Regions from separate parts of the Micromonospora schwarzwaldensis genome, predicted to be linked through region 2. Evidence: predicted binding sites of a transcription regulator. Region 2 holds the regulator's gene; each other region holds the start of a gene.

Region 1 (9,846 bases), 570 kb from region 2:
ACGTGCTGGAGGATCTCGCCGATCTGGAGATCTACCAGGCCCTGCTCCAGCCGATCGGGGTGCGTGGCCTGGTGATCGAGTGCGAGGACTGCCGCGAGCCGCACTACTTCGACTGGGACCTGCTCCGGGGCAACCTGCGCCACCTGCTGAACTCGGGGCGTCCCCGGGTGCACGAGCCGGCCTACGACCCCGATCCCGACCACTACGTGAGCTGGGACTACGCCCGGGGCTACGCGGACGGCGTGCACGACACGCTCACCGAGGGCACGGACGACGCCGCGTCGGAGTGAGCCGGCCGGGCTCAGGCGACCAGGCCGGCCCGGAAACCGGCGGCCACCGCGTGCGCGCGGTCGCGCGCGCCGAGCTTGCGGAACAGCCGCCGGGCGTGCGTCTTGACGGTGTCCTCGGAGACGAACAGCTCCCGCCCGATCTCCGCGTTGCTCTTGCCCTCCGCCATGCCGAGCAGCACCTGAAGCTCACGCTCGGTGAGCCCGATCGCGCTGCGCGGCGTCCGCGCCGGGCGCTGGCCGGCGCCCGGCTGGGGCGCCTCCGCCCCCTCCGCCGCCGGGTCGTTGGCGTCCTCGCCGCGCTGCACCGGCACCACCGTGGGCAGGCCCGCGGGATCCGTCGCCGTCGCCGGCCAGCCCGGCCCGCCCGGGGTACGCCCCGGCGTCGCCGCCCGGGTCGGCCCGCCGACCGCCGCCGCGTCCCGGGCGGTGTCGGCCACCCGGTGCCGGTTGGCCCGCCCCGGGGCGGAGAGCAGCAGCAACGCCTTCGCCACCGCGCTGGTCAGGTCGTGGTCGGCATTCTGGATCAGGCCCCGCGCCCCGGCGCTGATGGTGGCCGCCGCCGACTCCGACTCCTCGGCGCCGAGCAGCAGCACCGCGGCCTGGGGGGCGCGGGCGAGCACCCGCCGCACGAAGCCGGCACTGTCCGGCCGGGTCAGGGCGGTGTCGGCCAGGACGACGTCGACCGGGCGCTCGGCGAGCCGCAACATCACCTCGGGATCGGAGACGGCCGTCCGGACGGCGCCGGACAGCCCGAGCCGCGCTGCCGCGGAGGTCAGATGCTGGGCTGCCAGTGGTGTCCGAACGCAGATTAGAACGCTACGCACTGTGGTCTCCTCTCCGACTCAGAGCAGACCACGTGCGGGTCGGGTCGGGAGGGGGTTCCGAGCAATCATCCGAACTTTTCCGACAGATGGGGCATATGCCACCCAGTGTCCGAGGTTTTCGATCACAGATGTGTGAGCCGGGGACGGCTCGGGTACCGAGTGGTCCAACCGGAACCGGCATCCCGCGCGGACCGCCGCCCGGTAGCTGGCCACGAACATTCTCCGCGGTGCCGCGCGGGAGGAGGGGTGCTGATGTCGAACGTACGTAGGCTGCCTGGACCCATCGTCGACCTCTGGGACTGGCAGCGGCTCGGCGCGTGCCGGGGCCGCGACAGCGCCCAGTTCTTCCACCCGGACGGCGAGCGCGGCTCGTCCCGGCTGCGCCGCGAGTCCGGCGCGAAGTCCGTCTGCCGGGCCTGCCCGGTGCGCGCCGAGTGCGCCGCGCACGCCCTCGCCGTCCGCGAGCCGTACGGCGTCTGGGGCGGCTTCAGCGAGTCCGAGCGGCTGCGTCTGCTCGCCCTCGGCTGGGAGGACGCGGCCGACCGCCGGCAGGCCCGGGTCGACGTCGCCCGCCTGGAGGCCCGCCTCGGCCGACCGCACAAGACCGCCGTCCCGGACCAGCGCAAGGTCGCCTGACCTCGCTCGCACTTCGCGCCGCCGCGCCCCTCCCCGGGGCGCGGCGGCGTTTCGTCGTCCGACCCTTCCGGTGATCATGAGGTTGGCGGGGCGAATCGTCCGTCCCGAGGCAGCCAACCTCATGATCGACGGAGGCGGGCCGGGCGACGGAGCCCGGGTCAGGCGACGGTCACCGGGACGGTGTGCCACCCGGTCGCGCCGTCCGGGGCGACCGGGCTGCGCTGCTCGGGCTGCGTCTCACCGGCCGCGTCGGTGGCGCGCACCTGGAGGGTGTGCTCGCCGGGGGTGGCGTCCCAGCGCCAGGACCACTGGACCCAGGTGTCCGACGACACGGCCGGGGCCAGCGTCGCCTCCCGCCAGGGGCCGTCGTCGACACGTACCTCGACGCGGCGGACGCCACGGTGCTGCGCCCACGCCACCCCGGCGACCGTCACCGGGCCGGCGGCCGGGCGGCTGCGGGCACGGGGCGTGTCGATCCGCGACTGCGTCTTGACCGGGCCCTGGGCGGACCAGCCGCGCGGCACCCAGTACGCGTCGAAGTCGGCGAAGCTGGTCAGCTCCAGCTCGGTCAGCCACTTGCACGCCGAGACGTACCCGTAGAGGCCGGGCACCACCATCCGGACCGGGAAGCCGTGCGCGACCGGCAGCGGCTCGCCGTTCATCCCGACCGCGAGCAGGGCGTCCCGCCCGTCGCGCAACACCGATGTGGGGGTGCCGCAGGTCCAGCCGTCGACCGCGCGCCCGACCACCTGGTCCGCGCCCTCCTCCGGGTCCGCCTCGTCCAGCAGTTCCTTGAGCGGCACACCGAGCCAGCGGGCGTTGCCGATCAGATCGCCGCCCACCTCGTTGGAGACGCAGGCCAGCGTCACGTAGCGCTCGACCATCGGCCGGGCGAGCAGGTCGTCGAAGCTCAGTTCGATCGGGTTACGGACCCGGCCGTGGATGCGCAGCTTCCAGGTGACCGGGTCCACCTGCGGCACCACCAGCGCGGTGTCGATCCGGTAGAACTCCCGGTTCGGCGTGACGTAGGGGGCGAGCCGGGGCAGGGACAGGTCCGCGCCGGCCGGCACCGGCGGGGCGGGCGCGGCCGGCGCGGGCAGCGTCACCGCCTGCCGGGCCGCCGAGACGCCCCGCCGCCCGGCGAGCCAGTGCCCACCGAGCCCGGCCACCGCCGCGCCGCCGGTCAGCAGGCCGACGCCGCGCAGGAACCGGCGCCGCGACTCCTGGTCCCCGCCGTCCAGGGGCTCCCAGTCGCCCGACGCCCTCTCCTCGCGGGCGAGCGCGGCGACTGCCGGGGGCGGCGTGGGACCGGGCCGGGACGCCGTCGCGCCGTCCGGGGACGTCGTGGGGACCGCCGGGTCGCGGTCCGCGCGCAGCGGGCCGGCGACGAACGCCCAGAGCGTCAGCCCGCCCAGGCCCGCGCCGACGAGTGAGGGCAGCGCGTCGAACGCGTCCGCGCCGGCCCGGGTCAGCGCGGCGGCGACACCGAGCACGGCGAACGCGGCGATGCCGGCCAGGCCGAACACCAGCCGCCGGGCCGCCGCCAGGCCGAGCAGCGCCGCGAAGCCCACCAGCAGCAGCGCCGTCCCGACCAGCAGGGCGATCTTGTCGTACCTGCCGAAGACGTCGATGGCGAACTGCTTGAGCGGCTCGGGCACCAGGTCGACCACGAGGCCGCCGACGGCGATCAGCGGGGCGGACCGGGGACCGGTCAGGACGGCCACCGGCTCGGCGACGCCGAGCGCCACCACGGCGGCGACGACACCGGCCAGCGCCGCGTGGCGGCGGGAGATCGTGCTCACGCGACCCAGTCTGGTCGACCGGTCGGGCCGGCCGCCAATCTCGTCAGAGTTCCGTAAGCGGATACGGGTCGGGGCACCCCGCCGGCTCGGCGGTGTGCCCCGACGTCGGGCCGTACTCCTCGGGTCAGAAGCCCGGGCCGTGCTGGTGGCCGTGGCCGTGCGAGTGGCCGTGCCCACCGGCCGCGGCCGGCTCCGACTCGGCCGGCTTCTCCACGATCAGGCTCTCGGTGGTGAGCAGCAGGCCGGCGATCGACGCGGCGTTGGAGACCGCGTTGCGGGTCACCTTCACCGGGTCGAGGATGCCGGCCTTGGCCAGGTCGACGTACTCGCCGGTGGCCGCGTCGAGGCCGGTGCCCCACTCCTGGCCGACGACCTTCTGCACCACCACGTAGCCGTCGTGGCCGGCGTTCTGGGCGATCCAGCGCAGCGGCTCGACCAGCGCCTTACGCACGATCGAGACGCCGACCTTCTCCTCGCCGGTGAAGCCCAGGTCGTCGTCGAGCACCGGCAGGATCTGGGCCAGCGCGGCGCCGCCGCCCGGGACCGTACCCTCCTCGACCGCGGCCTTGGTCGCGGCGATGGCGTCCTCGATGCGGTGCTTGCGCTCCTTCATCTCGACCTCGGTGGCCGCGCCGACCTTGATCACCGCGATGCCGCCGGAGAGCTTCGCCAGCCGCTCGGCCAGCTTCTCCCGGTCCCACTCGGAGTCCGAGGCCTCGATCTCCTTGCGGATCTGGGCGACCCGGTCGGCGACCTCGGCGGACTGGCCGCCGCCGTCGACGACAGTGGTGTTCTCCTTGTCGACCACGACGCGACGGGCGGTGCCGAGCACCTCCAGGCCGACCTGGTCGAGCTTGTAGCCCAGCTCCGGGGCGACCAGCTCGGCGCCGGTCAGGATCGCCATGTCCTGGAGCATCGCCTTGCGGCGGTCGCCGAAGCCGGGGGCCTTCACCGCGCAGACCTTGACGGTCTTGCGGATGGCGTTGACCACCAGCGTGGACAGGGCCTGGCCCTCGACGTCCTCGGCGATGATGAGCAGCGGCTTGTTGTTCTGGAGGACCTTCTCCAGCAGCGGCAGCAGCTCCTCGATCGCCGAGATCTTCTGCGTGGTGATCAGGATGTACGGGTCCTCCAGGACCGACTCCTGCCCCTCCACGTCGGTGACGAAGTTCGGCGAGATGAAGCCCTTGTCGAACTGGAGACCCTCGGTCACCTCCAGCTCGGTGGTGAGCGCGGAGCCCTCCTCGACGGTGATCACACCGTCGCGGCCGACCCGCTCCATCGCCTCGGCGATCAGCTCGCCGATCGTGGCGTCCTGCGCGGAGATGGTCGCGACGTGCGCGATCGACTCCTTGCTGGCGACCTCGACGGCCTTGCCGAGCAGCGCCTCGGAGACCTTGGCGGCTGCCGCGTCGATGCCCCGCTTCAGGCCGGTCGGGTTGGTGCCGGCGGCCACGTTGCGCAGGCCCTCACGGACCATGGCCTGCGCCAGCACGGTGGCGGTGGTGGTCCCGTCGCCGGCGACGTCGTTGGTCTTGGTCGCCACCTCCTTGACCAACTGCGCGCCGAGGTTCTCGTACGGGTTGGTGAGCTCGATCTCCTTGGCGATGGTCACGCCGTCGTTGGTGATCGTGGGCACACCGAACTTCTTGTCCAGGACGACGTTGCGCCCGCGGGGGCCGAGCGTGACCTTGACCGTGTCCGCGAGGGCGTTGACACCGTGCTCGAGCAGGTGCCGGGCGTCATCCGAGAAGCTCAGGATCTTTGCCATCGGTATCCCTTCGAAGCGACGTTGCCCCGGCCCGGCGAGCCGGACCGGGGCAACGACACTGATCGGTTGCTTACTTCTCGATGACCGCGAGGACGTCGCGGGCGGAGAGCACCAGGTACTCCTCGCCGGCGTACTTGACCTCGGTGCCGCCGTACTTCGAGTAGAGGACGGTGTCGCCGACCTTCACGTCGACCGGCACGCGGTTGCCCTTGTCGTCGATCCGGCCCGGGCCGACAGCGAGGACGGTGCCCTCCTGCGGCTTCTCCTTGGCGGTGTCGGGGATCACGATGCCCGAGGCGGTGGTGGTCTCGGCCTCGTTCGCCTGCACCACGATGCGGTCCTCGAGCGGCTTGATCGCAACCTTGGTCGCGGTAGTCACGGGCATACCCTCCTGGGGTACTTGGTGTCGTTGCCGGTCGGCACGCCGACCAGCGTCAATCTGCCACATGCCACCGGGCGGGGCCGTCGTCGCGGGTGCCGGTCCGCCTGGCGTTCAACGCTCGGGCACGGGGCCCGGGCGTTGGCACCCTCAGGGTGAGAGTGCTAATCGCAGGTTATTCCTCGGCTAGCACTCCGTCAAGGAGAGTGCCAGCGCGTCGCCCGTCGTGTCGCCCCCGGGAGCCGGCCGGGAGAATGGGCGGGTGGATCTCGACCAGCTCACCGCGCTGCGTACCCCCGAGGGGTCGACCGCGCTCGCCTCGGCGGAGCGGGTGGCCGGCGGCGACCCGCTGGCGGCAGCCGCCGCGCTGCGCTCGGCCGGAATCCCGGGCGGGCTCGCGGCGGCGGCGCTGACCCAGGCGGAGCTGCGTCGCCGGGCGGTCGGCAAGTTCGGCGCGGCGGCGGCCCGGATGTTCCTCACCCGACCCGGGCTGGAGCAGGCCACCCGCCGGGTGGTCGCCGACCGGCGGGCCGCGCGGCTGCGCGCGGCGGGCGTGACCACCCTGGCCGACCTCGGGTGCGGGCTGGGCGCCGACGCGCTCGCCGCGGCCCGCGCCGGCATCCGGGTGTACGCGGTGGAGGCCGACCCGCTGACCGCGGCGATGGCCACCGCGAACGCCGAGGCCGCCGGGCTGGCCGAGCTGGTCACTGTCGAGTGCGGCGACGCCACCGCGTTCGACGTGTCCCGGGTCGACGGGGCGTTCTGCGACCCGGCCCGGCGGCGGGCCGGCACCGGGCGGCGCATCTTCGACCCGAACGCCTACTCGCCGCCGTGGGACTTCGTTACCGCGCTCGCCGAGCGGGTGCCGCGCACCGTGGTCAAGGTGGCGCCCGGCCTGGACCACGCGCTGATCCCGGCCGGCGCCGAGGCGGAGTGGGTGAGCGTCGACGGCGACCTGGTGGAGGCCGCCCTCTGGTGCGGCCCGCTGGCCGGCGTCCCCCGCCGCGCCACCCTCCTGCGGAGCAAGGAAGGGCCCCCGGTTGACGCCTCCGGTAGAGACGGGTCCCCTTCTCACCACCTCACCGGCAGCGGCGCGGACGAGGCGCAGGTGGGCCCGCTCCGGCGGTTCCTGTACGACCCGGACCCGGCGGTGGTGCGCGCGCACCTGGTCGCCGAGCTGGCCGCCGACCTCGACGCGACGCTCGCCGACCCGTCGATCGCCTACCTGTACGCGGACGCGGCGCGGCCCACGCCGTTCGCCCGCTGCCTGGAGATCACCGACGTGCTGCCGTTCTCGCTGAAGCGGCTGCGCGCGCTGCTGCGGGAGCGCCGGGTCGGCCGGGTGGAGATCCTCAAGCGGGGTTCGGCGCTGGAGCCGGAGAAGCTGCGCCGCGACCTGCGCCTGTCCGGCGACACGGCGGCCAGCCTGGTGCTGACCCGGGTGGCCGGCGCGCCCACGGTGCTGATCTGCCGTCCGGTTCCGGCCACCGGCTGATCGGACTCCGCCGGCTCGGGTCGCCGGGCGGCGGCGGCCGGGTTAGCTTGACCGTCATGGCGGGACAGGGCACTCCGGCGACCGCGCTGCTGACCAGGCGGAAGATCGCGTACCGCACCCACCGGTACGACGTCCCGCCGGACGCGCCGAACTACGGCGCGCTGGTCGCCGACGCGCTCGGGGTGCCACCGGCGCAGGTGTTCAAGTCGCTCGTCACCGACGTCGACGGCGTGCTGACCGTGGCGGTGGTGCCGGTGACCGGGGAGCTGGACCTGAAGGCGCTGGCCGGGGCGGTCGGCGGCAAGCGGGCCGCGCTGGCCGACCGGGCGGTGGCCGAGCGGGCGACCGGATACGTGCGGGGCGGGATCAGCCCGCTGGGGCAGCGCCGGGCGCTGCCGACAGTGGTCGACGTGTCCGCGCTGGCGCACCCGACGGTGTACGTCTCGGCCGGCCGTCGCGGCCTCCAGGTGCAGCTCGCGCCGGCCGATCTGGTGGCGCTGACCGGGGCCGTGACCGCCCCGATCGCCGCCCGCTGATCCGGACGTCTGGGAGCGTTTCCGCAGCCGGTGTCGCTCAGGTGACAACCGCGTTGCTGAATTGTTACCGCCGCCAACAAACTTCTGACCTCGGCACTCTTGCGGAGCGCGGGAAGCGGGGAATACGTTGCCGGACACAACAAAACATCGAACGCAACTCCCCCCACCCCCCGAAAGGACCCGTGCACATGCGCAAGGGCTTCCTCACCTTCGCGGCCGTCGGTCTCCTCGCGACCGGCAGCATGGCTGCCTGTGGTGACAACGGCAATTCTTCCGACCAGGCCGGCGGTTCGAACGACAAGAAGCCGAAGATCGGCGTGATCCTGCCGGACAGCAAGTCCTCCGCCCGCTGGGAGGGCGCGGACCGCAAGTTCCTCAAGGCGGCGTTCGACGCGGCCGGCGTCGAGTCCGACATCCAGAACGCGCAGAACGACAAGACCGCGTTCCAGACCATCGCCGACCAGATGATCACCAACGGCGTCAACGTGCTGATGATCGTCAACCTGGACTCCGGCACCGGCAAGGCCGTGCTCGACAAGGCCAAGTCGCAGGGCGTCGCCACCATCGACTACGACCGGCTGACCCTGGGCGGCTCCGCCCAGTACTACGTCAGCTTCGACAACGAGGCCGTCGGCAAGCTCCAGGGCGAGGGCCTGAGCAAGTGCCTGACCGACAAGGGCGCCAAGAACCCGTCGATCGCGTACCTCAACGGCTCGCCGACCGACAACAACGCCACCCTGTTCAAGAACGGGTACGACTCGGTGCTCAAGCCGAAGTTCGACTCGAAGGAATACACCAAGGTCGCCGACGACCCGGTGCCGGCGTGGGACAACGCGCAGGCCGCGACCATCTTCGAGCAGCAGCTGACCAAGGCCGGCGGCAAGATCGACGGCGTGCTCGCCGCCAACGACGGCCTCGGCAACGCGGCCATCTCGGTGCTGAAGAAGAACAAGCTCAACGGCAAGGTCCCGGTGACCGGTCAGGACGCCACCAAGGAGGGCCTGCAGAACATCCTCGCCGGTGACCAGTGCATGACCGTCTACAAGGCGGTCAAGAAGGAGGCGGACGCCGCCTCCGAGCTGGCCATCGCGCTCGCCAAGGGCGAGAAGAAGGACACCGGCCAGACCGTCAAGGACCCGGAGGGCAACCGGGACGTGCCGGCCGTGCTGCTGGAGCCGAAGGCCATCTACAAGGACAACGTCAAGGACGTCGTCGCCGACGGCTACGTCACCAAGGAAGAGCTCTGCACCGGTGCGTTCGCCAAGCTCTGCACCGACGCCGGCGTGAGCTGACCCCACCCGCCTCAGGCGGCGCCGCCCGGCACGGGACCACCCCGTGCCGGGCGGCGCCCACGCCGGACGGGATCCGAGACCTCCCTCCGCCCAAAGGAGACCCCCGTGTCCGCAACCCCCCTGCTGGAGCTACGCGGGATCGACAAGAGCTTCGGTCCCGTCCAGGTGCTCCGTGACGTCGCCTTCGCCGCGCACCCCGGCGAGGTGACCGCGCTGGTCGGCGACAACGGCGCCGGCAAGTCGACCCTGGTCAAGTGCATCAGCGGCATCTACCCCACCGAGGCCGGCGAGTTCCTCTACGACGGCAAGCCGGTGAGCATCAACAGCCCCCGGGACGCCGCCGCGCTCGGGATCGAGGTCGTCTACCAGGACCTGGCGCTCTGCGACAACCTCGACATCGTGCAGAACATGTTCCTCGGCCGGGAGAAGCGCAGCGGCATCGTGCTCGACGAGCCGACCATGGAGCAGATGGCCGCCGAGACGCTGGCCGGCCTCAGCGTGCGCACCGTCAAGTCGCTGCGCCAGCACGTCTCCAGCCTCTCCGGCGGCCAGCGGCAGACCGTGGCCATCGCCAAGGCGGTGCTCTGGAACAGCCGGCTGGTCATCCTGGACGAGCCCACCGCCGCGCTCGGCGTCGCGCAGACCGCTCAGGTGCTGGAGCTGGTCCGCCGGCTGGCCGACAAGGGCCTGGCCGTGGTGCTCATCTCGCACAACATGAACGACGTCTTCGCCGTCTCCGACCGGATCGCCGCGCTCTACCTCGGTCAGATGGTCGCCCAGGTGAAGACCACCGACATCACCCACTCGCAGGTGGTCGAGCT
Region 2 (9,846 bases):
GCCACCGCGCCGAAGTCGGCGGGCGGCTCCGGGTGCGCCTCGTCGGAGTACGCGTCCACCAGGAAACCGGTGACGGCCCGCTCCCCCGGCGTGACGCCGGTGGCGGTCAGCCCCAGCGGGGCGAGCACCCGCTCGGCGAGCACCTCGGCCCAGGTGCCGCCGCGCCGCCGGGCGACCAGCTCGCCGAGCAGCGCCGGGCCGAGGTTGGAGTAGTGGAAGCGCCGGCCGGTGGGCAGCACCCGCTCCACCCGGGCCAGGTCGGCGAGCAACTCGTCGACGGCCGGGGCGCGCAGCGTGTCCCACACGTCGCCGTACGGCTCGCGTTGCAGGCCGGCGGTGTGCGACAGCAGCCGGCGGACGGTCAGCTCGCCGTGCGCGGGCAGGTCGAGGTGCCGTCCGACCGGATCGTCCAGGTCCAGCAGGCCGTCGTCCCGACACTGCATGACCAGCACCGCGGTGAACGTCTTGGTGACCGAGCCGATCCGGAAGACGCTCTCCGGACCGAGCGGGGTGTCGTTGCCGGTACCGCCCACCGCGCAGGCCCAGAGCGGCCGGTCGGCGCGGTGCAGCGCCGCCGACAGCGCCGGGACCCGCCCCTTCGCCTGGGCCTGCCGGGCCATCCGGTCGAGCCGGTCGGAGATCGAGGTCACCGGTCAGCGGCAGAGCATGGGGCCCAGCGGCGCGCCGCCGAGCAGATGGGCGTGCACGTGGAAGACCTCCTGGCCGCCGTACGGGCCGGTGTTGAACATGAGACGGAACCCGTCCACGGTCAGGCCCTCCTCCTCGGCCACCAGCGCGGCGGTGTGCAGCACCTCGCCGGCCAGCGTCGGGTCACCCTGGGCCAGGGTGGCCACGTCCGCGTAGTGCTCCTTCGGGATCACCAGCACGTGGGTGGGGGCCTTCGGGTCGATGTCCCGGAAGGCGAGGGTGGTGGCGGTCTCGCGGACGATGGTGGCCGGGATCTCCCCGGCGACGATCCGGCAGAACAGGCAGTCCATCGCAGCAGTGTAGGGAACGTACGGCAGGATGGCCGACATGGCGGGACGGGCGGTGCTGGTGACGGGGGCCTCGCGGGGCATCGGACGCGCGGTGGCGCGCGCGTTCGCCGCCGACGGCGACCGGGTGGCGGTCCACCACCGGGACTCGGCCGGGCTGGCCGAGGCGTTGCGCGCCGAGCTGCCCGGTGCCGGACACGTGGTGGTCCGCGCCGACCTGGCGGACCCGGACGCGGTACGGACCATGGTGGACTCCGCGGCCCGGCTGCTCGGCGGCCTCGACGTGCTGGTCAACAACGCCGGCGTGTTCGGGCCGGCCGATCCGCCGCACCCGGTCTTCGGCAGCAGCTACGAGCAGTGGCGGGCGCGTTGGCGCGAGGTGCTGGACACCAACCTGGTCGGCGCCGCCAACGCCGCCTGGTGCGCCGCCCAGCACATGCGGGAGCGGGGCGGCCGGATCGTGAACGTCTCCTCCCGGGGCGCGTTTCGGGGCGAGCCGGCCAATCCGGCGTACGGGGCCAGCAAGGCGGGGATGAACGCGATGGCGCAGTCGCTCGCGGTGGCGCTGGCGCCGTACGGCATCGGGGTGGCCTGCGTGGCGCCCGGCTTCGTCGAGACCGACATGACGAACGAGCACCTCAAGAGCGAGCGCGGCGAGGCGGTGCGGGCGCAGTCGCCGTTCCACCGGGTGGCCCGCCCCGAGGAGATCGCCGCCGCCGTCCACTGGCTGGCCAGCCCGGAGGCGGAATGGGCCGCCGGCACCATCGTCGACCTGAACGGCGCCTCCTACCTCCGCACCTGACCCACCCCTCACCCTCCCCCTACCGCGCGCTGATTCACGGAAAGAGTGCCTGTCCGGCCGCGAATAGCCACTCTTTCCGTGAAACTGCGCGGCCAGGGTGGGTGGGGTGGGGGTGAGAGGACGCGTGGGGTTACCAGCGGGGGAGGCGGGTGAAGAGGACGCTGAGGGCGGCCACGCCGGCGGTGGAGGTGCGCAGGACCGAGGGGCCCAGGCGGACCGGGCGGGCGCCGGCCTCGCGGAAACTGGCCAGCTCGGCGTCGGCGATGCCGCCCTCGGGACCCACCACCAGGACGATCTCGCCGGTCGACGGCAGCTCGACGGTGGTCAGCCGCTCCTCGGCCTCCTCGTGCAGCACGAACGCGGCACCGGCGCCGGCGATCCGGCGGGCCACCCTGGCGGTGGACTCGTCCGGGGCGCCGGCCACCACCGGCAGCCACGGGCGACGGGCCTGCTTGGCGGCCTCCCGGGCGGTGGCCACCCACTTCTCCCGGGCCCGTACGCCCCGGTCGCCGCGCCACTGGGCGACCGAGCGGGACGCCGCCCAGGGCACGATCTCGTCCACCCCGACCTCGGTCATCGCCTGCACGGCCAGCTCACCCCGCTCGCCCTTGGCGATCCCCTGCACCACCACCAGCCGCGGGACGCACGCGTCGGCGTACCCCCGGGCGGTGACGCGCGCGTCGAGCGTGCCCCGGCCGACGGCGGTGACCACCGCGGCGGCGGTGCCGCCCCGGCCGTCGGCGAGCAGCAGTTCCTCGCCGACGCGCAGCCGCTGCACGGTGGCCGCGTGGTGGCCCTCCGGGCCGTCCAGCGTCACCGTGTCGCCGGTGGGCAGCGCCTCGACCAGGAACAGCGGCGCCGACACCTCAGGCGTGCCCGTTGAAGGCGTCGCGCATCCGGGAGAAGAAGCCACCCTGCTTGGTCAGCTCGGCGACCTCCTCGCCACGGGTCTTGGCGAAGTCGCGCAGCATCCGCTCCTGGTCGGCGTCGAGCTTGGTCGGGGTGCGCACGTCCAGGTGGACGTAGAGATCACCCCGGCCGGTGCCCCGCAGGTGCGGCACGCCGCGGGCGCGCAGCCGCAGCGTGCTGCCCGGCTGGGTGCCGGCCTTGACGTCGACGATCTCCTCGCTGTCCAGCGTCTTGATGGTCAGCCGGGTGCCGAGCGCGGCGGCGGTCATCGGCACGGTCACCCGGCAGTGCAGGTCGTCGCCCTTGCGGGAGTAGACGTCGTGGGTCCGCTCGTGGATCTCGACGTAGAGGTCGCCGGCGGTGCCGCCGCCCGGGCCGACCTCACCCTGCTGGGCCAGCCGGATCCGCATGCCGTCCTCGACGCCGGCCGGGATCTTGACGGTCAGTGAGCGGCGGGTCCGCACCCGCCCGTCACCGGCGCAGGTCGGGCAGGGGTGCGGGATCGTGGTGCCGTAGCCCTGGCAGACGGTGCACGGCCGGGCGGAGACCACCTGGCCGAGGAACGTCCGCTGCACCGACTGCACCTCGCCGCGACCGCCGCACGCCTCGCAGGTGGCCAGGTGGGTGCCGGCGGCGGTGCCGGCGCCGGAGCAGGTGGTGCAGAGCACCGCGGTGTCGACCGTGATCGGCGCCTCGACGCCGAACGCGGTCTCGTTGAGGTCCAGTTCCAGCCGCAGGATCGCGTCGGCGCCCGGCCGGGTACGCGGCCGGGGACCCCGGCTGCCGCCCGCCGCGCCGCCGAAGAACGCGTCCATGATGTCCTGGAAGCCGACGAACGGGCCGGCGCCGCCGGGGCCACCCGCGCCCGCGCCGCCGCCACCCGGGGCGAGCGGGTCGCCGCCCAGGTCGACGATCTGCCGTTTCCGGTCGTCCGAGAGGACCTCGTACGCGGCGTTGATGTCCTTGAACTTCTCCTGTGCCTCCGGGTCCGGATTGACGTCCGGGTGGTACTGCCGCGCCAACTTCCGGTAGGCACGCTTGATGTCGTCGTCGGAGGCGTCCCGGCTCACGCCGAGAATGCCGTAGTAGTCCCTGGCCACTGCGTTCGGTGTCCTCATGTTCGTCTCGCGTCGCCGGTCGCCGGCCGTTCCCGGCCGTCGGCCCTGACTGGTCAGTTCTGGGCCAGCAGTTCGCCCACGTAGCGTGCCACGGCCCTCACCATGGCGATATTGCCGGGGTAGTCCATCCGGGTCGGCCCGAGCACGCCGAGCCCACCGACGATCGTGGCACCCGGGCCGTAACCGGTGCTGACCACCGAGGCGGCCCGCAGATTGTCGATCTCGTTCTCGTCGCCGATGAGCACCCGGGTGGTGTTGCTCGGCTCGGTCTCGCCGATCAGCTTGAGCAGCACGACCTCCTCTTCGAGCGCCTCCAGGATGGGGCGCAGCGAGCCCTGGAAGTCGAGCAGGCCACCCCGGGTCAGGTTGGCGGTGCCGGCCAACGCGATCCGCTCCTCGTGCCGCTCGACGAGCGTCTCCAGCAGCACGGTGGAGAGCGTGGTCATGGCCGGGCGCAGGTGCGGCGCGGACTCCTCGACCAGCGCCTGCACCAGCGGGGGCGTCTCGGCGAGCTGACTGCCGACCAGCTTCTCGTTGACCAGCCGGCGCAGGTCGGTCACGTGCTCGGCGGGGACCGGGGCGGGCAGCTCGACCAGCCGCTGCTCGACCCGCCCGGTGTCGGCGATCATGACGACCATCAGCCGGGTGGTGGAGATCGGCACCAGTTCCAGGTGGCGCACCTTGGACCGGGCCAGGCTCGGGTACTGCACCACGGCCACCTGCCGGGTGAGCTGGGCCAGCAGCCGGACCGTGCGGTGCACCACGTCGTCGAGGTCGACGGCGCCGACCAGGAAGCGCTCGATCGCCCGGCGCTCGGCCGGGCTGAGCGGCTTGACCCGGGAGAGCCGGTCGACGAAGAGGCGGTAGCCACGGTCGGTGGGCACCCGGCCGGCGCTGGTGTGCGGCTGCCGGATGTAGCCCTCCTCCTCCAGCACCGCCATGTCGTTGCGCACGGTCGCCGGTGAGACGCCGAGCTGGTGCCGCTCGACCAGGGCCTTGCTGCCCACCGGCTCCTGCGTGGCGACGTAGTCCTCCACGATGGCGCGCAGCACGGCGAGCTTGCGGTCGTCGAGACCCATCTCCCCACCTCCTGACGCACCTCGGCCGGGCGACGCGCGGCATCCGCCGGGCGACTGGCACTCGACTGTAGCGAGTGCCAGTCTACGTCGGCACCCCCACCGGCGCGATGATCAGCGACGGACCCCGGGTGCGGCCGTCGCGTTCCGGCGGCGCGTCGGGACCGAACAGCCCTGGTGCCGCTTGCCCCCGGGACCTACCGTGACGTCCATGACTGAACCTCCTCGCCCTCCCGGAGCGGGGGACCCCGGCCCCCAGCCCGACCCGTTCCCGCCGTCGGCGCCGTACGGCTCCTCGCCGGCCGACGAGCCCCCCACCGCACCACTGTCCGGGGCTCCGGGCGGGGGCGGCTATCCCCCGCCCGGCGGTTATCCGCCCCCGGGCGGCCAGCCTCCGGCGGGTGGCTACCCCCCGCCGGGTGGTTATCCCCCGCCCGGTGGTGGCGCCCCGGGCTACGGCGCGCCCGGCGGCGGCTACCCCGGTGGCGGCTCCTACGGCCCGCCGGCCGGTTACGCCAACAACGACGACAAGACGTGGGCCCTGGTCGCGCACTTCGGCGGCGCGGCCGGGATGCTGATCGGCGGCGGCGTGCTGGGCTGGATCGCGCCGCTGGTGGCGCTGCTGGCCCGGGGCAACCAGTCCCCGACCGTGCGGGCGCACGCGGTCGCCGCGCTGAACTTCCAGCTCATCTGGTCGGTCATCGCGCTGGTCGGCTGGATCCTCACCTGCATCCTGATCGGCCTGGTGGTCGGCTTCGGCGCCATGATCGTCGGGATCATCTTCGGCATCCTGGCCGGGGTGAAGGCCAACGAGGGGCAGCTCTACCGCTACCCGATGTCGGCCAGCCTGATCAAGTGACCCCGCACCGGCCGGTCCCGCGCGGCGGGGCCGGCCGGACCGGTCAGGGCAGCAGGTCGCGGACCACGCCGTCGGCCAGCAGCCGGCCGCGCAGCGTGAGCACGGCACGACCGTCCGCGTACGCGGCGTCGTCGAGCAGACCACCGGCACGGGCCCGCTCGGCGCCCGCCCGCCCGGCGGTGTCCAACACGTCCAGCGGCAGCCCGGAGTCGAGTCGCAGCCGCAGCATCACGTCCTCCATGTGCTGTTCGTCACCGGTGAGCCGTTCCCGGGCCAGCGCCGGCGAGGCGCCGTCGGCCAGCCGCTGCGCGTACGCGGCCGGGTGCTTGACGTTCCACCAGCGCACGCCGCCGACGTGGCTGTGCGCCCCCGGGCCCAGGCCCCACCAGTCCGCGCCGGTCCAGTAGAGCAGGTTGTGCCGGCACCGGGCCGCCTCGGAGCGGGCCCAGTTGGACACCTCGTACCAGGAGAAACCGGCCGCGTGCAGCGCCGCCTCCGCGGCGAGGTAGCGGTCCGCCGCCACGTCGTCGGAGGGGTACGGCAGCTCGCCCCGGCGCATCCGCGCGGCCAGCCGGGTGCCGTCCTCCACGATCAGGGCGTACGCGCTGACGTGGTCCACGCCCGCGTCGACCACCTGGGCCAGCGAGGCGGCGAAGTCGTCGGCCGTCTCCCCCGGCGTGCCGTAGATCAGGTCCAGGTTGACGTGGTCGAACCCGGCGTCGCGCGCCTCGGCGGCGGCGGCGGTGGCCCGGCCCGCGCTGTGCCGCCGGTCGAGCACGGCGAGCACGCCCGGCGCGGCGGACTGCATGCCCAGCGAGATCCGGGTGTAACCGGCGGCCCGCAGCGTCCTGAGCGACTCCGGGGTGACCGACTCGGGGTTGGCCTCGGTGGTCACCTCGGCGTCGGCGGCCAGGCCCCAGGTGCGGTCGATGCCGTCGAGGATCCGGGCCAGGTCGTCGGCGGGCAGCAGGGTGGGTGTGCCGCCGCCGACGAAGACGGTGTCCACCCGGGGCGGCGGGGAGTCGCCGAGCACGCGGCCGGCGAGCGCCAGCTCGGCCAGCACGCTGTCGGCGTACGTCTCCCGGCTCGCCCCGCCACCCAGCTCCGAGGCGGTGTACGTGTTGAAGTCGCAGTAACCGCACCGGCTGGCGCAGAACGGGACGTGCACGTACACGCCGAAGCCGCGGGCGCCGACGGCGCGGCGGGCGGTGGCGGGCAGCGACCCGTCGCGCGGGACGGGTTCGCCTTCTGGAAGGACGCCGGGCATGGCCACTAGTGTGCCCGGCATGACCTCTCCGGACGCTCTCGTGCGGGTCGCCACGGCCCGTGGGGTGACCACCCTCACCCTGGACAGCCCGCACAACCGCAACGCGCTCTCCACGCCGCTGATGACCGAGCTGCTCGCCGGGCTGGCCGCGGCGGTCGCCGACGACGCGGTCCGGGCGATCGTGCTGGACCACACCGGCCCGGTCTTCTGCTCCGGCGCCGACCTGAAGGAGACCGCCGCCGCGTACGCCAGCGGGACCGTGCCGGCCGGCATGCTCGGCGACGTGCTGGTCGCCGTCCGGGAGTGCCCGAAGCCGGTGCTGGCGAAGGTGGCCGGGCCGGCCCGGGCCGGCGGGCTGGGCCTGATCGCCGCCGCCGACCTGGCGGTCTGTGCCGAGGAGGCGACGTTCGCGTTCACCGAGGTGCGGATCGGCGTGATCCCGGCGGTGATCTCGGCGACCGTGCTGCCCCGGCTGAGCCCGCGGGCCGCCGCCGAGCTGTACCTGACCGGGGAGACGTTCGACGGCCGGCGGGCCGCCGAGGTCGGCCTGGTCACCGCCGCGGTGCCGGCGGACGGGCTGGACGCCGCCGTCGAGCGCTACCGCGCCGCGCTGGTCAAGGGCGCGCCGGCGGCGCTGGCCGGGGCGAAGGAGCTGCTGCGCCGGCCGGCCGCCACCGATCTGCGGGCGGAGATCGGTGCGTTGGCGGCGCTCTCCACGGGGTACTTCCTCTCCGACGAGGGGCGGGAGGGGGTGCTCGCGTTCCGTGAGAAGCGCCCGGCGGCGTGGGTGCCCGCCGAAGGATAGAAGGCGGGGCCCCCGGTCGACGCGTCCGGCACAGGCGGGACCCCTTCTCGACAGCGACCGGTCACGGGCCGGTGACGCGGCGGTGAGAAGGCCGGTCGGCCGAGTCGGGGAGTCGCGTCGGCGACGTACGCTGGTCGGACTGTCAGGACAGGGGGTGCGGGTGCGGACGCGACCGGCGATCGTGGCATCTGGTGTGGTGGTGTGCGTGCTGGCCCTGCTCGCGATCTGGTTCGTGACCAAGCAGTTCGGTCACCACCTGCGGCTGCCGCTGGCCAGCCGGACCTGCACCGTGCAGGCCGACGGCGAGGTGGTGCTGGGCGCCGACCAGATGGCCAACGCGGCCACCATCGCCGCCATCGGGGCGCAGCGCCGGATGCCCGAGCGCGCGGTGGTGGTGGCGCTGGCGACCGCCTACCAGGAGTCGCACCTGCGCAACATCGCGCACGGCGACCGGGACTCGCTCGGCCTGTTCCAGCAGCGCCCGAGCCAGGGCTGGGGCACGCCGGAGGAGATCCAGGACCCGCGCTACGCGACCCGGAAGTTCTACGCCGCGCTGAAGAAGGTCAAGGGCTGGGAGCGGATGCGGGTCACCGAGGCCGCCCAGCGGGTGCAGCGGTCGGCCTACCCCGAGGCGTACCAGAAGTGGGCGGACGAGTCGGAGGTCCTCACCCGCGCGCTGCTCGGCCAGGCGACCGGCGCGGTGGCCTGCACTGTCGGTTCGACACCGACCATGCGCGGCCCGGCCGCCGCCAGCGCGGTGCTGGAGGGCCTGACGCTGGACTGGGGCCTGCCCCGGCTGACCGGGGCGACGAACCTGACCGGGTTGACGGTGCCGGCCAGCGACGACCGCAACGGCTGGCGCTACGCGCACTGGCTGGTCTCGCACGCCGACGACAACGGCGTGAAGCGGGTCCGCTTCGGCAGCCTGGAGTGGACCGCCGAGCAGGGCACCTGGGCCCGGGTGAAGGGTGATCCGGCGACGCAGGTGCTGGCCGAGGTCTTCGCCGACACCTGAGCCGGCGCCGGGCCGCCGACGGCCCGCCGACGGCCCGTCATCGAGGTCGACCGGGCTCAGCCCTTCACCGCGCCGGCGACCAGCCCGGAGACCATCCGGCGCTGCACCAGCAGGAAGAAGACGATCACCGGCAGCGTGAACAGCGTCGACGCGGCCATCACCGACCCCCAGGCGGTGTCGTCCCGCCCGAAGAAGAACGTCATCGCCACCGGCAGCGTGTACCGCTGCTGGTCGTTGATGAACGTCAACGCGAAGATCAGCTCGTTCCAGGCGGTGATGAAGGAGAAGATGCTGGTCGCCACCAGGCCGGGCGCGACCAGCGGGAACAACACCTTGCGGAACGTCTGCGCCCGGCTCGCCCCGTCGATCGCGGCGGCCTCCTCCAGCTCCTTCGGCACCGCCGCGACGAAGCCGCGCAGCATCCACACCGCGAACGGCAGCGAGAAGCCGAGGTAGGTGAGGATCAGGCTGGGCAACGTGTTGTAGAGGCCGAGCCGCTGGATCATCAGGAACAGCGGGATGACGAGCGCCTCCAGCGGGATCATCTGCACCACCAGGAGCAGGATCAGGAAGCTGGTGCGCAGCTTGAACCGGAACCGGGCCACCGCGGTCGCGGCGAGCAGCGCGACCAGGCCGCTCAGCAGCACGGTGGCCACCGCGACCAGCACGCTGTTGAGGAAGAAGTCGAGGAACGTCACGCCGGGGATCAGGTTGCCGGTGAGAATCTCCCGGTAGTGCTCCAGGGTGGGCTCCGCCGGCACCGGGCGCGGCGTGGCCGAGAAGATCTCCCGGTTGGGCTTCAGCGAGGTCGCGATCATCCAGTAGACGGGGAACGCGGCGAAGAGCGCGACCAGCACGCCGGCCCCGTTGAGCGCGATCTTCTTCACGACTCGTCCTCCTGCTTGAGCACCATGCGGACGTACAGGGCGGTCACCGCGAGCAGGATCACGGTGAGGATGACGGCGATCGCGGAGCCGAGTCCGTACTTCGGCGGCGGTGA
Region 3 (9,846 bases), 910 kb from region 2:
CGACGCGGAGGGCCGGCTGGCCGCGCTCGGCGCGTCCGAGGTGCTGCTCGCCGGCAACCCGCCGTACTACGCCTGGCCCGGCATCGACGTCCGCTACACGCCGGCGGTCTGCGCCGCGCTGCGGCTCGGCTACCGGCAGGACCGGACCGCCTGGAACATGACCGCCACGCTGGCCGAGGGGTCGGCGGCGCTGCGTCCCACCGAGGCCAGCGAGCGGCGGCTGGCCGGGCAGGGCGTGACGGTACGCCGGGCCACGTCCACGGACCTGCCGGCGCTGGCCGCGTTCGCCCGGGCCACGTTCGGCGGCGCCTGGGACGGTGAGCTGGCCGGTTCGGTGGGCCGCCCGGACGCGGGCGCGCACCTGGCCGAGCGGGACGGCGAGATCCTCGGCTTCGCCGCGTACGGGTCGGCGCGGCCGAGCTGGTTCGGGCCGATGGGCACCGCCCCGGCGGCCGAGGGTTCCGGGATCGGTGGGGTGCTGCTGCGCCGCTGCCTCCGCGACCAGGCGGCGGCCGGGTTCACCGAGGCGCAGATCGGCTGGGTCGGCCCGGTGCCGTTCTACTCGGGTGCGGCCGGGGCCCGGATCGAGCGCGTCTTCTTCCTCTACCGGAAGGCCCTTCAGGGGCGCACCCGGTAGCACACGTGGAGCACCCGGTCGCGGCACTCTGGACACGTGCTCCATGCCCACAGCATCGCCGACGCCCCGCCGGCACCGGACACCCGGTCTATCGGCGTGAAGAGCCATCAATCGGGCATAACGCCGTTCGCCCTCCACGCCCATCGACCGGCCCCTACCGTTCGAGGGGCAGAGGAGGCGCGCAATGACCACGGATGACGAACGGACCGACGGCCCGGCGACGGGCCGGCGCCCGGCCGGCGAGCTGCCCACCGAACGGCTCGACGTGGGCGACGCCGAGCAGGACGCCGCGGACCAGCCGGCCGTGGAGGAGCCCCGGCAGCCGGTGGACGAGCCGAGACGGCTGCTGCCGCCGTACGACCGGGCACACAAGCGACGCAACCAACGCCCGCTGCCCACCTGACGCGGACGCGGAAGGGGGCGGACCGCTGACGCGGCCCGCCCCCTTCCGGCGTACTGGGTGAAGCTGGACTCAGAAGTCCATCTCCCCGCCACCCGGGCCAGCCGGGGCGGCCGGGGTCTTCTCCGGCTTGTCCGCCACGACGGCCTCGGTGGTGAGGAACAGCGCGGCGATCGAGGCGGCGTTCTGCAGCGCGGAACGGGTCACCTTGGCCGGGTCGATGATGCCGGCGGCCAGCAGGTCGACGTACTCGCCGGTCGCGGCGTTGAGGCCGTGACCCGGGTCGAGGTTGCGGACCCGCTCGACGACGACGCCACCCTCGAGGCCGGCGTTGACGGCGATCTGCCGCAGCGGGGCGTCCAGCGCGATCTTGACGATCTGCGCGCCGGTCGCCTCGTCGCCGGCCAGGTCCAGCTTGTCGAAGGCGGTCTTGCCGGCCTGGACCAGCGCGACGCCACCACCCGGGACGATGCCCTCCTCGACGGCGGCCTTCGCGTTGCGGACGGCGTCCTCGATGCGGTGCTTGCGCTCCTTCAGCTCGACCTCGGTGGCCGCGCCGACCTTGATCACCGCAACACCGCCGGCCAGCTTGGCCAGACGCTCCTGCAGCTTCTCCCGGTCGTAGTCGGAGTCGCTCTTGTCGATCTCGGCCCGGATCTGGTTCACCCGGCCCTGGATCTGCTCGGCGTCACCGGCGCCGTCGACCACGGTGGTCTCGTCCTTGGTCACCACGACCTTGCGGGCGCGGCCCAGCATGTCGAGGGTGACGGCGTCCAGCTTGAGGCCGACCTCCTCGCTGATGACCTGGCCACCGGTGAGGATGGCGATGTCGCCGAGCATGGCCTTGCGGCGGTCACCGAAGCCCGGCGCCTTGACGGCGGCCGACTTGAAGGTGCCCCGGACCTTGTTGACGACCAGCGTGGCGAGGGCCTCGCCCTCCAGGTCCTCGGCGATGATCAGCAGCGGCTTGCCCGACTGCATGACCTTCTCCAGGATCGGGAGCAGGTCCTTCACCGACGAGATCTTGCTGTTGACGATCAGGATGTAGGGGTCGTCGAAGACGGCCTCCATACGCTCCGGGTCGGTCATGAAGTAGGCGGAGATGTAGCCCTTGTCGAAGCGCATGCCCTCGGTGAGCTCGAGCTCGAGGCCGAAGGTGTTGCTCTCCTCGACGGTGATGACGCCTTCCTTGCCCACCTTGTCCATCGCCTCGGCGATGATCTCACCGACGGTGCTGTCACCGGCGGAGATGGAGGCGGTGGAGGCGATCTGCTCCTTGGTCTCCACGTCCTTGGCGAGCTTGAGCAGCTCCTCCGAGACGCTGGCCACGGCGGTCTCGATGCCCCGCTTCAGGGCCATCGGGTTGGCGCCGGCGGCCACGTTGCGCAGACCCTCGCGAACCAGGGCCTGGGCCAGGACGGTCGCCGTCGTCGTGCCGTCACCGGCGACGTCGTCGGTCTTCTTCGCGACCTCCTTGACCAGCTCGGCGCCGATCTTCTCGTACGGGTCCTCGAGCTCGATCTCCTTGGCGATGCTCACACCATCGTTGGTGATGGTGGGGGCACCCCACTTCTTCTCGAGCACGACGTTGCGGCCCTTGGGGCCGAGCGTCACCTTCACGGCGTCGGCGAGCTGGTTCATGCCCCGCTCGAGGCCGCGGCGCGCCTCTTCGTCGAACGCGATCATCTTGGCCATACGGCGTTGTCCTCCTGGACACTCACGGGCCACCCGGGATGCCCGGATGGGCCGTCTGGTGTACGCACCTTGGGGACGTCGCCACCTGGCGACGACGACGTCCTCCTCGGTCGGGCCGGACAGCCCGCGACGACCGGCCCCGTTCCGCTCCGGCACCCTGGAGGCACCGGCGCGGCCGTGGCCCTACCGCCCCGACCATTGGCACTCACCGTACGCGAGTGCCAATGACTTGTTTAGCACTCTCCCTAGCCGAGTGCAAGCACGACCGCACCGCTCAGCCGAGTTCCGCAGCCAGTCGGGCCGCGTTCACCGGGCCTTCGTGGGCCCGCTGCTCGGCGTACGCGACGACCAGCCCGACGAGCTGCGCGAGGTAGGCCGGCGCGGCCAGCGCGGCGCCGACCACGGCCAGCGTCACCGCCCCGACCGCGGTGCCCGGCGCGGACGTCGGATCGGCGCCGAACGCCGCGCCGCTCACCGCGCCCACCACGACGTCCAGCACGCTCGCCGCGAGCAACGCGCACGCCACCAGCGCCACCCGGCCCAGCACCATGCCGAAGCGGGTGTGGAACATCCGCCAGGACCGCCCGATCGGGTCCTGCCGCTCGAACAGGTAGACCGGGCCGAACAGCGCGACCGCGAACCCGACGTAGATGCCGGGCAGCAGGCAGAGACAGGCGCCGACCGTGATCAGCAGCGAGACGACGATCGTCCAGCCCCAGAGGCCGAGCGCGCGGCGCGCGCCGTACCGGAGCGCGCCGCCGAGGCCGGCCGGCTCCCCGGCCGCCTGCCGGGCGACCACCCAGGTGCCCGCGCCCCAACCGACCGCCTGGAGCGGACCGAAGACCAACGCGGCGAACAGGACCACGCCGTAGAACGCGAACAGCTGCCCCAGGTAGCCGTCCGGCAGCACCGGCGCGCCGTCCGGGCCGGTCGCCAGCTCGTCGGTGGGGACCAGGAAGAGCGAGAGGACGGAGATCACCGCCGCCGGTACGCCCTGGGTGAGCAGCATGATCGGCAGGAGTTGCCGCCAACCGCGCCGGACCGCGCCGGCGCACCGCGCGAACCAACCCCCAACGCCCGCGTACGGCGGGGTGACCAGCGGATCCTGCGGGTCGGGACCGGGGTACCAGCCACCGGGCACCGGGTGACCGGGGTACGCCGCACCGGGCATCGGGTGACCGGGGTACGCCGCGCCCGGCATCGGATGACCGGGGTAGGTGGGCCCGGTGGCCGGCCAGCTCCAGCCGCCGGGCGGAGCAGCGTCCGGCGCGGGCCAGCCGGACGGGGTGCTGCCTTGCGGCGCGGACCAGCCGGACGGGGTGCTGCCCTGTGGCGCGGGCCAGCCGGGCGGGATGCCCTGTGGCGCGGGCCAGCCGGGCGGTGGGGTGGCCGAGCCGGACGGGTGCGGGTGGGCAGGCGGCGGGCCGTACCCGTCCGGGTTCGGCGCGTCCGGGTCGGAGTCCGGCCGGTCGGCGGCGGTCCGGTCGGCCCACGGGTCGACGGCCGGTTGGCCGGCGGTGGGCGGCGTCCCGGGCGGCCCCGACTGCTCCGGCACCGGCCCGGCGGGCGGCGGCGCGGGCCGGGCCGGATCGGCCGGGTGCACCGGCTCGGTGGAACCCGACGGGGGCAGGTCGGACATGGGCCCTCCTCAGCGGCGACGGCTGGAACGGCTCATGATCTTCCACGGTGCGGGGCGGCAACGCAGCCCCGGTCGGGGTGGTTCGGCCGCGGGCGACGGCCGGCAGCGATCAGGCGATGACGCGGACGCGCTCGGCCTGCGGGCCCTTCTGGCCCTGAGCGATCTCGAACTCGACCCGCTGGCCGTCGTCCAGAGCCTTGTAGCCGTCCATCTCGATCGCGGAGAAGTGGACGAAGACGTCCTGACCGCCGTCGACGGCGATGAAGCCGTAGCCCTTTTCGGAGTTGAACCACTTCACGGTGCCCTGTGCCACGGTGCACTTCCTCACTCTGCGCGGCGTCCAACACCCGGAAACCGGCGGACCGGCACCGGCGGCACACCGGTTTCGGCGATCGGCGACGGCCGCTGAATCGGTGACCGAAATCGCACGCTACACGAGGAGTGACGACCGCGCACGACCACAAATCGGGCATATTCCGGAGCTGGTACGGCACCCGGACGCGCCCGCTCCGGCCCGGTCCGGTATGTATGCGGCATGACCAGCGTGCCCGTCCCACCCACGGTCCGGCGGATCCGCCCGGAGGACGCCGCCCGGATGCGGGCGCTCCGGCTGGAGATGTTGGCCGACAGCCCACTGGCCTTCCTGGAGACGGTGGCCGAGGCCGCCGCGCGCCCGCACGCGGACTTCGCAGCCCGGGTGGCGACCGTCTCGCGGGGCGACCAGATCGGCCAGTTCGTCGCCGAGGCGGACGCCCGCCTGGTCGGCCACGCCGGTGGCATCGCCGCACCGGACGAGCCGGGCCTGACGCTCGTCTACGCGGTCTACGTGACCCCGGCTCGACGGGGCACCGGGCTGCTGGCCGCGCTGGTGGACGCGGTGGCGGCCTGGTCCCGGGCCTGCGGGCGGCCCGAACTGATGATGGAGGTGGTGGTCGGCAACGACCGCGCCTGCCGGGCCTACCGGAAGCTGGGCTTCACCGACACCGGGGTACGCGTCCCGCACCCCCGGCTCCCGGTCCTGCGCGAACTCCAGATGCGCCGCCCGGCCTGACGCCCGGCTGGTGAGCGGGGCCCCCGCACCGGCGGGGGCCCCGCACCGGCGGGGGCCCCGCACCGGCGGGGGCCCCGCTTTCCACCTCACGCGTGCCGGCGGCTCTGCACCACCCGGAACCGGTTCGCCACGTACGCGCCGTCGGTCAGCGCCGAGTTGGCCGCCGCGTTCGCGCCCGAGCCGTGGAAGTCGGAGAACGCCGCCGACTGGTTGACGAACACGCCACCGGTCAGGTTGCAGGACAGGTGCACGCCGGCGTCGATCGCCGCCGCCTCGGCCGCGTCCAGCACTGCCTCGTCGGTGGAGTAGACGGCCGCGGTCAGCGCGCCCTTCTCCCCCACCGTCTCGCGCAGGATGCGCAGGCTGTGCGCGGTCGAGTCGGTCGCGATGGCGAACGAGATCGGCCCGAACCACTCCCGCGCGTACGTCGCGGTGTCGGCGGCGTCCAGCTTGACCACCGTCGGCGTACGCACCACGGCGCCCGGGAAGGACGGGTGCTCGACGGTGCGCGACTCCAGCACCGGCTCGCCGACCTTGGTCACCTCGTCGAGCCGCTCCAGCACCCCGTCGTTGACGATCGCGCCGGTCAGCTCGACGCCCCGCGCCGGGTCGGCGGTGAGCTTGGCGACCGCTCCGGCGATCCCGGCGGCCACCTCGTCGAAGCTCTTGTGCCCCTGGTCGGTGTCGATGCCGTCGCGCGGGATCAGCAGGTTCTGCGAGGTGGTGCACATCTGGCCGCTGTAGAGCGTGAGCGTGAAGCCCAGGTTGCGGCAGAGCCCGGCGAAGTCGTCGGTGGAGTCGATCACCACCGTGTTCAGGCCGGCCTTCTCGGTGTAGACGGCGGCCTGCCGGGCGTTCGCCTCCAGCCAGTCGCCGTACTCGGTGGAGCCGGTGAAGTCGACGATCTTCACGGCCGGGTGCAGGGCCAGCGTCGAGGCGAGCTTCTCGCCGGCCGCCTCGGGGGCGAGCTGCACCAGGTTCGGGTCGAAGCCGGCCTCGGCGAGCACCTGGCGGGCGTACTTCACGGTGACCGCCAGCGGCAGCACGGCGCGCGGGTGCGGCTTCACGACCACCGGGTTGCCGGTGACCAGCGAGGCGAACAACCCGGGGTACGAGTTCCAGGTCGGGAACGTGTTGCAGCCGATGACCAGTGCCACCCCGCGCGGCACCACGTGGAACGTCTTGGTCATCCGCAGCGGGTCGCCCTTGCCGGCGGCCTTCTCCCAGCCGGCCGTCCCGGGGTGGCGGGTCATCTCGGCGTACGCGTAGGCGACCGCTTCCAGCGCGCGGTCCAGCGCGTGCGCGCCGCCGGCCTGGAACGCCATCACGAACGCCTGACCGCTGGTGAACTGCACGGCGTTGGCCAGCTCGAACACGTTCTTGTGCAGCCGGTCGAGGATCTCCAGGCAGACGCCCGCGCGGGCCTTCGGGCCGGCGTCGCGCCAGGCCGGCAGCGCGGCGGTGGCGGCGGCCACCAACTCGTCCGCGCCGGCGTGCGGGTAGCGCACGTCCAGCGCCACGCCGAACGGGCTGACCTCGGTGGCCACGGTGGTGCCGTCGCTCGCCTGGTCGAGCGGGAAGTCGCCGCCCAGGTACGCCTCGAAGGCGGCCTTGCCGTCGGCGGCGGCGGTCTCGCCGTACACCCGGGGGCTGGGCGACTCGGGATAGGCGGACCAGTACCCGCGCTCCGTGATGGCGGTCAGCGCCCGGTCGAGGGTCTCGGCGTGCCTGGCGTACAGGGGGTGCGGGGTCTCCGTCATGCCCGCCATCATGCAACAGAAAGGCACCAGATCAGTAGGGGCGTGTCACAACTCAGATCGTCAACTGCCAGTCGACCGAGCCGGCGACCGGGCGGAAGCCGAGCTGCTCGTTGATCACGATCATGTGACCGTTGGCGGCGGCGTTCCAGGTGTCGACCGTCCGCAGCGCCGGCTCGCGGCTCAACGCGTACCCCAGGTTGGCGGCCTTGCAGAGCAGACCCAGCCGGTGGCCGCGGTGGCCGGGATCGACGATGGTGATCTGCTGCCAGGCGTGGTCGGTGCTGCTCGCCGCCAGGCTGAGCTGGCTCCAGCCGACCAGCCGGCCGGACGCCTCGTGCACCGCGCCGGTGTTGTAGCGACGCACGCCCCGGGCGTCGAGCGCCCGCTCCACGCCCCGCTTTCGTTGCGCGTCCATCTTCTGCTGCTCCCACGCCAGCTCACCCATCGGCGCGTCGAGCAGCAGCCGGCCCTCCAGGTGCGCGGTGTCCGCGACGTACTCGTCGGGCGTGTGGTCGCGCCAGTGCACGGTCCGGTAGCCGGTGGCCGCCGCGCGGGCGTCGGCCAGCAGCGCGGCCAGCCGGGTCCGGTCGAGCGCGGTCACGTCGAGCCGGCGGCGGACATCGGCGTTCGCCGGCCTCGCCCCCACGGCGGCGGCGAACGCCGCACCCGGGAACACCCGCTCCGCCTCGCCGGGCAGCGCGGCGGCGGCGGAGCCGACCAGCCGCTTGCCGCCGTGCTCCCGGAGCAGCCGTACGCCGGGCCCGTGCAGCGCGCGCCCGATCCCGCGACGCCGGTGGGCCGGGTCGACCACCAGCTCGACGGTGGCGTTCTCGACGTTCTCCAGCGTGTGCAGGTGGAGCCGGAGCCAGCCGACGGGCTCCCCGTCGAGGCGGGCGACGAGCCACCGCCCGTCGACGCCGGGCATCGGGTGCCGCAGCAGCGCCTCGAACCGCCGGCGGCAGGTCGGCGGCAGGTCCGGCTCGTCGACGGCGCGGGCCGCCTCCGCGATCCGGTACGCCGCGTCGAGCGTCGGCAGGTCGGCGGCGTCCAGCGGGGTGACGGTCAGGCCCATGGCGGCGAGCCTGCCGTGGAAAAAGCGACAGGGCCAGCGGTTTTCCGCTGGCCCTGTCGCACGTTGGTCGGGAGGGACGTCCGCACAACGCCTCCGGCGTTGGGTCGCAAAACTTTGAAAAGTCTCCGGCGGATGCCCTCCCGCACCGAGCATCTTGCGCCGTCCGGTTCCTGCCGTCAAGTCCTCCACTGACAGTTTTTCGACACGCGCCGCACATCCCCCGTCACCCCTGGTCGCCCCCGATCCCCCTCCCGGGCGAGCCCACCCCACCGCCCTTCCCCCACCGCCCCTCCCCCCACCGGCCCCCGCCGCCGGCTCGCGAGTTGACCAAGGAGTTTGCGTCGGGGCCGACCCCGCACGCCGACACAAACCTCTTGATCACCTCTCGGGGGGCGGGGGCGGGGTGGGGTGGGTGGGGTCAGGAGAGGAGGCCGGCGTCTCGGGCGGCGCGGAGGCTGGGCTTGATGCGGTGGGTGGGGCCGGAGGCGGCGGCCACCGCGTCCAGCGTCTTGAGGCCCTCGCCGGTGTTGAAGACGACCGTCTCCGCCGTCGGGTCCAGCCGGCCCGACTCCACCAGCTTGCGCAGCACCGCCACCGTCACGCCGCCCGCCGTCTCGGCGAACACGCCGGTGGTCCGCGCCAGCAACGTGATCCCGGCGCGGATCTCGTCGTCGTCGGCGTACTCCATCCAGCCGCCGGTGCGGCGGACCGCCTCCAGCGCGTAGAGGCCGGCGGCCGGGTCGCCGATGTTGAGCGACTTGGCGATGCCGGTCGGCTTGACCGGGACGATGGTGTCGCGGTCGTCGTGCAGCGCGGTGGCGATCGGGTTGCAGCCGGCGGACTGCGCGCCGAACACCTTCCAGCCGCCGGCCGGCGCCTCGACCAGCCCGATCTCGACCAGCTCGGCGAACGCCTTGTCGATCTTGGTGAGCAGCTCGCCGCTGGCCATCGGGATGACCACCTGGGCCGGGATCCGCCAGCCGAGCTGCTCGGCCACCTCGTAGCCGAGCGTCTTGGAGCCCTCGGCGTAGAACGGCCGCACGTTCACGTTGACGAACGCGGTGTCCTCGAACTCGTCGGTCTCCACCAGCTCGCCGCAGAGCCGGTTCACGTCGTCGTACGAGCCGTCGATGGCGACCAGGTCGCCGCCGTAGACGGCGGTGGTGACCACCTTGCCCTGCTCCAGATCGCTGGGGATGAACACCACCGACGGCACACCGGCACGGGCCGCGTGCGCGGCGACCGAGTTGGCCAGGTTGCCGGTGGACGCGCAGGCGTAGCGGGTGAAACCGAGCGCCCGGGCGGCGGTCAGCGCCACCGACACGACCCGGTCCTTGAACGAGTGGGTGGGGTTGGCGCTGTCGTCCTTGACCCAGAGCGGCGCCGTGATGCCCAGCTCGGCGGCGAGGTGGTTGGCGGCGACCAGCGGGGTCAGCCCCGGGTCGAGGGTGACCCGGGTGGCCGGGTCCTGACCGGCCGGGAGCAGGGCGGCGTAGCGCCAGATGCTGTTCGGGCCGGACTCGATCTGCTCGCGGGTGACGGCGGCCAGCGCGGCCGTGTCGTAGTCGACCTCCAGCGGGCCGAAACACTCG

Evidence for each region. The regulator HrcA, encoded in region 2, represses chaperone genes, less so after heat shock. The targets are predictions, from matches to a motif close to GGTTNGCACNCTCNNNNNGAGNGTGCNAACC.
Region 1: a site for HrcA is predicted at 5,842-5,872, ahead of groES (co-chaperone GroES). Genes of this name have one in related genera too.
Region 3: a site for HrcA is predicted at 2,929-2,959, ahead of groL (chaperonin GroEL). Genes of this name have one in related genera too.

Annotation. Positions count from the first base shown of each region.
Region 1 is NZ_CP154796.1:402,238-412,083, reverse strand. Features, by position in the region: gene VKK44_RS02085 (DUF5319 domain-containing protein) at 1-290, shown strand, start outside; gene VKK44_RS02080 (helix-turn-helix transcriptional regulator) at 302-1,114, opposite strand; gene VKK44_RS02075 (WhiB family transcriptional regulator) at 1,367-1,750, shown strand; gene VKK44_RS02070 (molybdopterin-dependent oxidoreductase) at 1,909-3,552, opposite strand; gene groL (chaperonin GroEL) at 3,677-5,323, opposite strand; gene groES (co-chaperone GroES) at 5,394-5,708, opposite strand; gene VKK44_RS02055 (THUMP-like domain-containing protein) at 5,965-7,197, shown strand; gene ybaK (Cys-tRNA(Pro) deacylase) at 7,254-7,733, shown strand; gene VKK44_RS02045 (sugar ABC transporter substrate-binding protein) at 7,922-9,025, shown strand; gene VKK44_RS02040 (ATP-binding cassette domain-containing protein) at 9,131-9,846, shown strand, end outside.
Region 2 is NZ_CP154796.1:967,971-977,816, reverse strand. Features, by position in the region: gene VKK44_RS04740 (serine hydrolase domain-containing protein) at 1-650, opposite strand, end outside; gene VKK44_RS04735 (histidine triad nucleotide-binding protein) at 654-998, opposite strand; gene VKK44_RS04730 (SDR family NAD(P)-dependent oxidoreductase) at 1,036-1,797, shown strand; gene VKK44_RS04725 (16S rRNA (uracil(1498)-N(3))-methyltransferase) at 1,928-2,662, opposite strand; gene dnaJ (molecular chaperone DnaJ) at 2,664-3,806, opposite strand; gene hrcA (heat-inducible transcriptional repressor HrcA) at 3,878-4,903, opposite strand; gene VKK44_RS04710 (DUF4870 domain-containing protein) at 5,112-5,759, shown strand; gene hemW (radical SAM family heme chaperone HemW) at 5,803-7,026, opposite strand; gene VKK44_RS04700 (enoyl-CoA hydratase-related protein) at 7,046-7,831, shown strand; gene VKK44_RS04695 (hypothetical protein) at 7,986-8,846, shown strand; gene VKK44_RS04690 (carbohydrate ABC transporter permease) at 8,903-9,733, opposite strand; gene VKK44_RS04685 (carbohydrate ABC transporter permease) at 9,730-9,846, opposite strand, start outside.
Region 3 is NZ_CP154796.1:58,181-68,026, reverse strand. Features, by position in the region: gene VKK44_RS00355 (GNAT family N-acetyltransferase) at 1-637, shown strand, start outside; gene VKK44_RS00350 (hypothetical protein) at 822-1,040, shown strand; gene groL (chaperonin GroEL) at 1,110-2,732, opposite strand; gene VKK44_RS00340 (hypothetical protein) at 3,007-4,371, opposite strand; gene VKK44_RS00335 (cold-shock protein) at 4,481-4,684, opposite strand; gene VKK44_RS00330 (GNAT family N-acetyltransferase) at 4,907-5,422, shown strand; gene paaN (phenylacetic acid degradation protein PaaN) at 5,509-7,182, opposite strand; gene VKK44_RS00320 (GNAT family N-acetyltransferase) at 7,235-8,254, opposite strand; gene thrC (threonine synthase) at 8,673-9,846, opposite strand, start outside.